Regions from separate parts of the Vibrio sp. 1580 genome, predicted to be linked through region 1. Evidence: riboswitches for the same ligand, from Rfam matches in the RefSeq annotation. Region 1 holds a riboswitch; each other region holds the start of a gene.
What was found. Region 1 has a riboswitch for thiamine pyrophosphate ahead of thiC (phosphomethylpyrimidine synthase ThiC). Riboswitches for the same ligand answer to the same signal wherever they lie in the genome.

Region 1 (3,123 bases):
CGATTATGTGTTTGAGTGGGAGGGGGCGATCACTCCTGCTGATCAATCGGGCAAAGCGATCCCCCAATTCTGGCTGATGAACAAACGGGCTTGGGAGGGAATGAGCAAAGATAATATTCCAGCGCCGCTTTCAACATTGGAGATTGGAAAAACCTATATCTTCAACCTAAAGAACGTCACCCAATATCATCATCCTATTCATCTTCATGGACACACATTTACGGTTCTTGAGTTAGATGGCAAAAAACTCGACGAACCGTTTCATACCGATACGGTCTTACTTGGAAAAAACGGCAGTGCGAAAGCGGCATTTGTTGCAGATAACCCAGGGCGTTGGATGTACCATTGTCATGTAATTGAACATATGAAGACGGGTTTGATGGGGTACATTGAAGTAAAGTGACTCCTGTAACTTTTAAAATCTTGATAAGTTTTAAGCGCTATACTTTGCTGAATTCTAAGATTGTATAATCACTATTGCCGTAAATTTGATTACAATGTCGCCATTAACTTTTCTGGGGGAATTATGGGACAACTATCCGTTTTGGGTTTTATTGCATTGGGTGGTGCATTTGGTGCATGTTCTCGTTACTTAATTTCTGAACTTTGTGTCATTTTATTGGGGCGTGGTTTTCCATATGGTACGTTAACCGTTAACGTTGTTGGCTCATTTATGATGGGCTTATTGATAGCAGCTTTCGATAATGAACTTTTGGCAACGGAACCTTGGCGACAAGTGATTGGCTTGGGTTTTTTAGGGGCACTAACGACGTTTTCCACCTTCTCGATGGATAATGTGTTGCTTATGCAGCAGGGCGCTTTCTTTAAGATGGGGTTGAACGTATTGTTGAATGTAGTGTTAAGTATTTCAGCTGCGTGGATAGGCTTTCAATTATTGATGCGCAGCTAGCAAAGTAGTTAAAAATTGAACAGGTCGGCTTGGTTTCACCAAGCCGTTTTTATATACTGACATCACTTGTCGGAGTGCCATAAGGCTGAGACCGTTAATTCGGGATCCGTTGAACCTGATCAGATTAGAATCTGCGAAGGGAACAAGAGAAGATATTCACACCGGAGTTCTTTCTGGTTGACCTATCAAAAGTCGAATGTTGTTACAGGCAAATATCGTAAGCTTTAACTAGCCTTAATTTGACTCCTCTTGTCGCATCTATCCGCCAAGCATTTTTATCCAATTACTTTTTATCTAGTATAACAAAGCAAGGAAAAATGCTATGTCGAGTCGCAAACAAGCGAGACTGGAAGCAAAACAGTTCATTGATACACTCTCGGTACAACCGTACCCCAATTCAAGCAAAGTCTACGTAGAAGGTTCACGTCCAGATATTCGTGTGCCAATGCGTGAAATATCACTCGCTGATAGCCTTATTGGAGGCACAAAAGAAGCGCCTATTTTCGAACCTAATGAGCCAGTACGCGTTTACGATACGTCGGGTGTATACACAGATCCAGAGCACACCATAGACCTCTATAACGGCTTACCTAAGCTGAGAGAAGGGTGGATTGAAGAGCGCGCCGATACTGAGCTACTTGATGAAGTAAGCTCGGTGTACACCAAAGAACGCTTAGAAGACGAAACACTAGACGATCTTCGTTACGGTAATCTACCACGTATTCGACGTGCCAAAGATGGCCATTGTGTGACTCAATTGCACTATGCTCGCAAAGGTATTATTACCCCAGAAATGGAATATATCGCGCTGCGTGAAAACATGGGGCGTGCCAAGTATCGCGATGAAGTGCTGAATCAACAGCATCCGGGTCAAAGCTTCGGAGCGAACCTACCAAAAGATATTACCGCCGAATTCGTGCGTAAAGAAGTCGCCGAAGGTCGCGCTATTATCCCTTCCAATATTAACCACCCAGAATCTGAACCAATGATCATTGGCCGTAATTTTTTGGTCAAGGTGAATGCCAACATCGGTAACTCATCGGTCACTTCTTCGATTGAAGAAGAAGTAGAGAAGTTAGTATGGGCAACGCGCTGGGGTGGCGATACCGTTATGGATCTCTCTACTGGACGTAATATTCACGAAACTCGCGAGTGGATTCTACGTAACAGTCCGGTTCCGATCGGTACCGTACCAATGTACCAAGCGCTTGAGAAAGTGAATGGTGTTGCTGAAAACCTTAACTGGGAAGTGATGCGCGATACCCTGATTGAGCAAGCAGAGCAGGGCGTTGACTACTTTACTATCCATGCCGGTTTACTACTTCGTTATGTGCCAATGACTGCAAAACGCGTTACTGGCATCGTCTCTCGTGGTGGTTCTATCATCGCGAAATGGTGTTTAGCGCATCACCAAGAAAGCTTCTTATATACCCACTTCCGAGAGATCTGTGAAATCTGTGCTAAGTATGATGTGGCACTTTCTCTCGGTGATGGTCTGCGTCCTGGCTCGGTGGCCGATGCTAACGACGAAGCGCAATTTGCAGAGCTTCGTACCCTTGGTGAGTTAACCAAGATAGCGTGGGAATACGACGTACAGGTGATTATCGAAGGTCCTGGTCATGTTCCAATGCACATGATCAAAGAGAACATGGAAGAACAGTTAGAGCACTGCCATGAAGCTCCTTTCTATACCCTTGGCCCATTGACGACAGACGTTGCTCCAGGTTACGACCATATTACTTCAGGTATTGGTGCTGCCATGATTGGCTGGTATGGCTGTGCGATGCTTTGCTACGTCACTCCTAAAGAGCATCTTGGTTTACCAAACAAAGAAGACGTGAAAGTAGGCATGATAACTTACAAGCTTGCTGCGCACGCCGCGGATTTGGCGAAGGGACATCCTGGTGCACAAGTTCGTGATAACGCGCTTTCTAAAGCTCGCTTCGAGTTCCGCTGGGAAGACCAATTCAACTTATCACTCGATCCAGATACCGCGCGCGCTTTCCATGACGAAACCTTGCCTCAAGAGTCTGGAAAAGTTGCTCACTTCTGTTCGATGTGCGGGCCAAAGTTCTGCTCGATGAAGATCTCGCAAGAGGTTCGAGAATATGCGAAAGACACAGAGCAAGTTGCTGCGGACCAAGCTATCTCAATCAAAATGCTGGATGACCCTCTTGAGGGGATGCGTCAGAAATCGCAAGAATTTAGAGAGT
Region 2 (3,123 bases), on a different contig from region 1:
GCTGAGCTGGCTTAGCATCCGGGTAATCGGCGAGTCCCACTTGGCTGAGTAAAGTCAGTGCACGTTGTTTATTTTGTTCTGGTGCTTGCTCTTGAGAAAATCGAGAACTGAGGCAGACGTTGTCTAACACATTCAACCACGGCAGCAACAAGTCTTGCTGCGCCATGTAGGCAATACGCTTGTGTAAGGTGATGCCATCCGTGGTCGTTAACTCGCCATGCCATTCGACTTTGTCGTCTAACAAACCCGCTAGATAACGAAGGATCGTCGTTTTTCCGCAGCCACTGCGACCAAGTAACACTGTCCATTGATTAGCAGGAATAGTCATACTCAACCCTGCTAGCGTTGGTGTTTGGCTGTCTTTGTATCGCAGACTAGCATCGGAAAGCTGAATGCCAATCGCGTTAGCGAACATAAGTATGACCCGCAAAAAAGTGGTTCACAGGGCCATGGCCTTTACCTACATCCAATTCATCAGCGTGCGCGATAGCTTGGCTGATGTACTGCTTACCCAGGTGCACCGCTTTGTGTAGGTTGTTGCCTTGGCCAAGATAAGACGCAATGGCGGAAGAAAGTGTACAGCCTGTGCCATGGGTGTTTTTGGTTGGAAATCGCTTGGCGCTAATTAACTCGGCACTGTCTTGCATGATAAGCAGATCGTTGCTGTTTTCATTTTCTTCAAGGTGACCGCCTTTGAGCAGAATAGCTTTGGCGCCAAGCGCACGAAGGTCGGTAATCATATCGTTCATTTCAGATTCTGATTGAGGCATTGGCTTACCCGTCAATGCTGCGCCTTCGGGTAGGTTAGGGGTAATGATGTCTGCGAGCGGAATCAATTCTTCTTTTAAAGTGCTGATTGCCGACTGTTCCAGTAATAGATCGCCGCTGGTGGCCACCATTACAGGGTCAATCACGAGGTGTTTTGGCTGGTATTGTTTAATTTTGTCAGCAACGACTTTGATGATGTTGGAATCGGCCAGCATGCCCACTTTTACTGCAACGATGTTGAGGTCGGTGAATACCGCATCGAGTTGACTCTCTACATGGTCGAGAGGAATTGGGAAAATCGCAGAGACGCCTTGAGTGTTTTGTGAGGTGATGGCGGTAATCACTGAGCAGGCAAAGCTACCAGTTGCGGACATCGCTTTGATGTCAGCTTGAATACCTGCACCGCCACCACTGTCTGAGCCCGCGATGGTCAATACGATAGGGGTAGGCAAGGCTGGCGTTTGATGTGAATGAGGTTGTGATTGCTGCGTCATGGTCGCTCCTACTACAAGACGTATAGGAACTGACCTTGACCATTGCAGATAGATCGATTTTTCGATCGCTATCGCTTACCTAAGAGGGGCGACGAAAGGCAAAGTGTGCATAGTTCCCTACGTCAGTGCTAACTGAATCAGGTTCAACGGGTCTCGAATTTCGATCTCAGCCAACACTTGTCGTGTGGCCCCCCGACTATTTCGTTCGGATGATAGCAGGACCATTGCGGAAGGGATACGTTTTTTGAGCGTAATTATAATGAGTATTCAATTATGCGAGGTGAGTGATAAAGTAAGCACCTAAATGGTTTGCTGGGTGGAATTTACTAGTGCAACGCTCTGGTGAATGAGCAGAACCTGGAATATTTAATAAATAATCGTGGTCTCGTTAAGCAAGGATTAGCATAAAACAAGGTTAAAAAACTGTTAAAATTTAACGTGTTGCCAATTTAACTTTGTTGAACTTTTTCACAGTTAATTAGGATGGCTAAGACGATCATCGAGCAAGGAGACTTCATGCTTAATTCTGTAACAGCGAAGTCAGTGATCGATCATGCGCTCTTTTTGGGGGCTGATTTCGCTGAACTATTCGTTGAACATCACCAAACCAACACTGTCCAGCTCGCATCTGGTGAAGTGGATAAGGTTAACTCGGGTATCGATTTTGGTATCGGTATTCGTCTTTTTTTCGGTCATAAGGTGCTTTACGGTTACACCAACAGCACAGATGAAGCCGAACTAAAGCGCGTAACCTCGCTGCTTGCTGCAAAAGACAAGCGTGAGCAAATCGCGTCAGCGGGTTCTTTGAATTTGAACCGCTACCCAATCCAACATGGTTGCCGCATGCCGCTAAGTAAGGATGCTAACCTAGATTCAAAAATCGCGTTTCTATTGAAAGTTGACCAAGCCGCACGTGCTGAGAGTGAGCATATCAGCCAGTTTATTGGCAGCGTGCTTCAGCGTGAACAACAAGTGTCTATCTTCAACTCAGAAGGTCTACACGTTGACGATACTCGCCACTACATTCGTGTTGCTGGTAACACTGTCGCGCAAAAAGGTAATGAGCAGTCTTCTGGTATGGAAGGTCCTGGCGCTCTTGCTGGTTGGGAATTCAGTGAACAGCTTGATGCCAAAGAGCTAGGTCAAACTATCGCGCAGCAAGCGTTAGTAAAACTTGGCGCAGATGCTTGTCCATCGGGTGAAATGCCGGTGGTGATTGGTAACGGCTTTGGCGGCGTTATCTTCCATGAAGCATGTGGTCACTTGCTAGAAACCACTTCAGTTGCGAAGAAAGCTTCAGTATTCCACGACAAGATGGGCGAAATGGTTGCTCACACCGCAGTGAATGCGGTCGATGATGGCACCATGACCAACGAATGGGGCTCGATTCATGTTGATGACGAAGGTATGAAGACTCAGCGCACTCAATTGATCAAAGACGGTAAGCTAACCAGCTTCATGGTCGATAAAATGGGTGGCATGAAGACAGGTTACGAGCCAACGGGTTCTGGTCGTCGTCAAAACTACAAGTTCGCACCAACCTCGCGTATGCGTAACACCTTTATCGAAGAAGGCGAGCATTCACTTGATGATATGCTGGCAGGCATCGAACGTGGCATCTATGCGAAGAAGATGGGCGGCGGCTCGGTTCAACCGGGCACGGGTGAGTTTAACTTTGCTGTTCGTGAAGCTTATCTCATTGAAAATGGCAAAATCACCAAGCCTCTGAAAACAGCAACGCTGATCAGCACAGGTCCAAAAGTGTTGAAAGAAATCAGCATGGTTGGTAAGGACATGGCGCTTGCGCCGGGCATGTGTGGTTCCGTGAGTGGCTCAGTGCCAACAACAGTCGGTCAGCCAA
Region 3 (3,123 bases), on a different contig from region 1:
ACGGCAATTGAACTTACTGTCGGTGGTTTGCGTAACAAGGTAGGTGAAAAACGCATCCTTGCTGTGTTAGAGCCGCGGTCTGCCACCATGAAGCGAGGTGTACACAAAAACACACTTGCAGAGTCACTACACAGTGCAGATGAAGTCTTCTTGTTCCAGCCAGATAATATCGAGTGGTCTGTGCAAGACATTGCCGACCAATGCACACAGCCAGCGTTTGTCGATGCGGATATAGATAACTTTGTAGCCAAGATCGTCGAACGTGCGCGACCAGGTGACCAAATTCTAGTCATGAGCAACGGTGGCTTTGGTGGTATTCACGGAAAACTTCTTGAGCAGTTAAAACAAAAAGCCTGATTGATATGCAAAACAAAACACAACCCTCTCATAAAAAAGCCATCACGTTGGCATTAACGGGTGCTTCTGGTGCTCCCTACGGCCTTCGTCTTTTAGAATGCTTGGTTGCGGCGGATTATCATGTCTACGTTCTGATTTCTTCGGCGGCTCGTGTTGTGATGGCAACCGAGCATAATCTTAAGCTACCAAGTGGCCCAGAAGCGGCGCAGCAAGCATTGGTAGAGCACCTGAACTGCAATCCCGATAACATCACCGTTTGCGGTAAAGATGACTGGTTCTCACCGGTTGCGTCTGGTTCTGCTGCACCAAAGCAAATGGTGGTTTGCCCATGTTCTGCGGGAAGCGTTGCAGCGATTGCGCATGGTATGTCAGATAACTTGATCGAGCGGGCCGCTGATGTGGTAATGAAAGAGCGCGGGCAGCTGTTGCTCGTGGTTCGCGAAACACCATTTTCAACGCTACATCTGGAGAACATGCACAAACTGTCGCAAATGGGCGTCACCATCATGCCAGCAGCTCCAGGCTTCTATCATCAGCCAAAGAGTATTGAAGACTTAGTGGATTTTATGGTGGCGAGAATTCTTGACCACTTAGGTATTGAGCAAGGTTTGGTGCCTCGTTGGGGTTATGACCAGCGATCGTGAGCTGATTGTGTAACCACTCAAATACCTTTACAATCCATCCAACTCATCGGGGAGCAAACCCATTTAGCATTGAGTCAATCAATGCATTGGGGCGCTGAGACCTAAGTGTTTAACTAGGGACCCGTATTACCTGAACCAGATAATGCTGGCGTAGGAATTGAGTCTGGATATTGGAAGTCCTTAATAGCCGCCTCAAACCCTGTGCCGCTCAACTTATTTCTCTGAAATACTCATGGAGAGCGAGCAGTGAAACCCACTCTAAATCTGATTGCCTTAGCTGCAATCACTTCTACTTCAGCGTTTGCCGCTGAAAACACATTAACCATCTATACCTACGACTCTTTTGCCGCAGATTGGGGGCCGGGTCCTAAAATCGAGCAAGCTTTTGAAGCAAAATGTGGCTGTGACGTTAACTTCGTAGCGTTGGACGATGGTGTGTCGATTCTGAATCGTCTTCGTCTTGAAGGCGGTAATAGCAAAGCGGACATCGTATTAGGTTTGGATAACAATCTGATGGCAGAAGCGAAGAAAACCGATCTGCTTGCCGAGCACAATGTGGATACGGCTAACACAGTGTTACCAAACGGTTGGAGTGACACGACGTTTGTACCGTACGATTACGGCTACTTCGCGTTTGTGTACAACAAAGAGAAACTGGCTAATCCGCCGAAAAGCATGAAAGAGCTGGTGGAAACGCGCAACGATCTGAAAGTGATTTACCAAGATCCGCGGACTTCAACGCCGGGCCAAGGCTTAATGCTATGGATGAAATCTATTTATGGCGACGATGTGACGCAAGCGTGGCAGAAGCTAGCGAGCAAAACCGTAACGGTCACGAAAGGTTGGTCTGAGGCGTATTCTATGTTCCTCAATGGTGAGTCCGATTTAGTGCTTTCTTACACCACTTCACCTGCGTACCACTTAATTGCGGAAAACGATTCGAAGTTTGCTACGGCGAATTTTGCTGAAGGCCACTACATGCAAGTTGAAGTAGCCGCCAAAGTGAAAGGGGCAAAAAATTCAGAACTTGCTGATCAATTTATGAGTTTCATTTTAAGTGATGAGTTCCAATCGGCGATGCCAACGGGTAACTGGATGTACCCAGTCACTGACGTTGAGTTACCTAAAGGTTTTGAAACTTTGAGTGTTCCAAGCAAGTCGTTGAGCTTTAGTGCTGATGAAGTGGCAAAAATGCGTAAGTCTTGGATTCGCGAATGGCAAAGCGCATTGACGTTTTAGCTGACGTTTCCATCCTCATCTGAATGAGATAGGTTTTACCTTTGAATTCTGTTCCAAAAATAGGTTTAGGGGTCGCGATGATCATCGCGACCTTTGTTATTTCTGCCCTAGGTGCTTTGATTGTTCAAGCCCCTTCACTTGATGTGTCTGTGGTATGGGGCGACCCGTACTATCAACATGTCACCAAGTTCAGTTTCTACCAAGCGTTTCTTTCCACATTGCTCAGTGTTGGCTTTGCCATTCCAGTAGCGCACGCACTTTCGCGTCGCCAATTTATTGGTAAATCATTACTGCTTAAGCTGTTTGCATCGACACTGGTTTTGCCGGTTTTGGTTGGTGTTTTTGGGCTGTTAGCGATTTATGGCAACAGTGGTTTGTTGGCGCAGTGGTTGCAAAGTTTCGACACTAAACTGCCATTCTCTATTTACGGTTTGAACGGCATTTTACTCGCCCATGTGTTCTTTAATTTACCTTACGCGGCACGATTGCTTCTGCAAGCCTTGGAGTCTATTCCTGCCGAGCAGCATAAGCTTTGCGCGCATCTTGGGATGAGCCATTGGGATAAGTTTCGCTGGGTAGAATGGCCGCGTTTAAGGCAGCAGCTTCCCCACGTTTGTGGGTTGGTGTTTATGTTGTGCTTTACCAGTTTTGCCACTGTAATGGCATTGGGGGGCGGGCCAAAATCCACCACCATTGAATTGGCCATTTACCAAGCGATTAAGTTTGATTTTGATTTACAAGCTGGGGCGTTATTGGCGCTGTGGCAGATGCTGTTATGTGGACTGCTTGCTATTGGAGTGCAGAAGTTAACAAGGCCTGTTTCTATCAGTGCTGGAAGCACATCGGTACAGCAATATTTAACGAAGGATCATGGGTGGTCAAA

Region 2: it holds a riboswitch for thiamine pyrophosphate, as region 1 does, so the genes downstream of both, thiD (bifunctional hydroxymethylpyrimidine kinase/phosphomethylpyrimidine kinase) here and thiC (phosphomethylpyrimidine synthase ThiC) in region 1, are expected to answer to the same signal.
Region 3: it holds a riboswitch for thiamine pyrophosphate, as region 1 does, so the genes downstream of both, thiB (thiamine ABC transporter substrate binding subunit) here and thiC (phosphomethylpyrimidine synthase ThiC) in region 1, are expected to answer to the same signal.

Annotation. Positions count from the first base shown of each region.
Region 1 is NZ_JAWOVT010000025.1:1,300-4,422, forward strand. Features, by position in the region: gene R7093_RS22965 (multicopper oxidase family protein) at 1-403, shown strand, start outside; gene crcB (fluoride efflux transporter CrcB) at 527-910, shown strand; TPP riboswitch at 971-1,069, shown strand; gene thiC (phosphomethylpyrimidine synthase ThiC) at 1,233-3,123, shown strand, end outside.
Region 2 is NZ_JAWOVT010000003.1:3,273-6,395, reverse strand. Features, by position in the region: gene R7093_RS05330 (ABC transporter ATP-binding protein) at 1-415, opposite strand, end outside; gene thiD (bifunctional hydroxymethylpyrimidine kinase/phosphomethylpyrimidine kinase) at 405-1,262, opposite strand; TPP riboswitch at 1,360-1,467, opposite strand; gene R7093_RS05320 (TldD/PmbA family protein) at 1,779-3,123, shown strand, end outside.
Region 3 is NZ_JAWOVT010000006.1:64,130-67,252, reverse strand. Features, by position in the region: gene mpl (UDP-N-acetylmuramate:L-alanyl-gamma-D-glutamyl-meso-diaminopimelate ligase) at 1-357, shown strand, start outside; gene R7093_RS11225 (flavin prenyltransferase UbiX) at 363-1,001, shown strand; TPP riboswitch at 1,039-1,175, shown strand; gene thiB (thiamine ABC transporter substrate binding subunit) at 1,248-2,240, shown strand; gene thiP (thiamine/thiamine pyrophosphate ABC transporter permease ThiP) at 2,282-3,123, shown strand, end outside.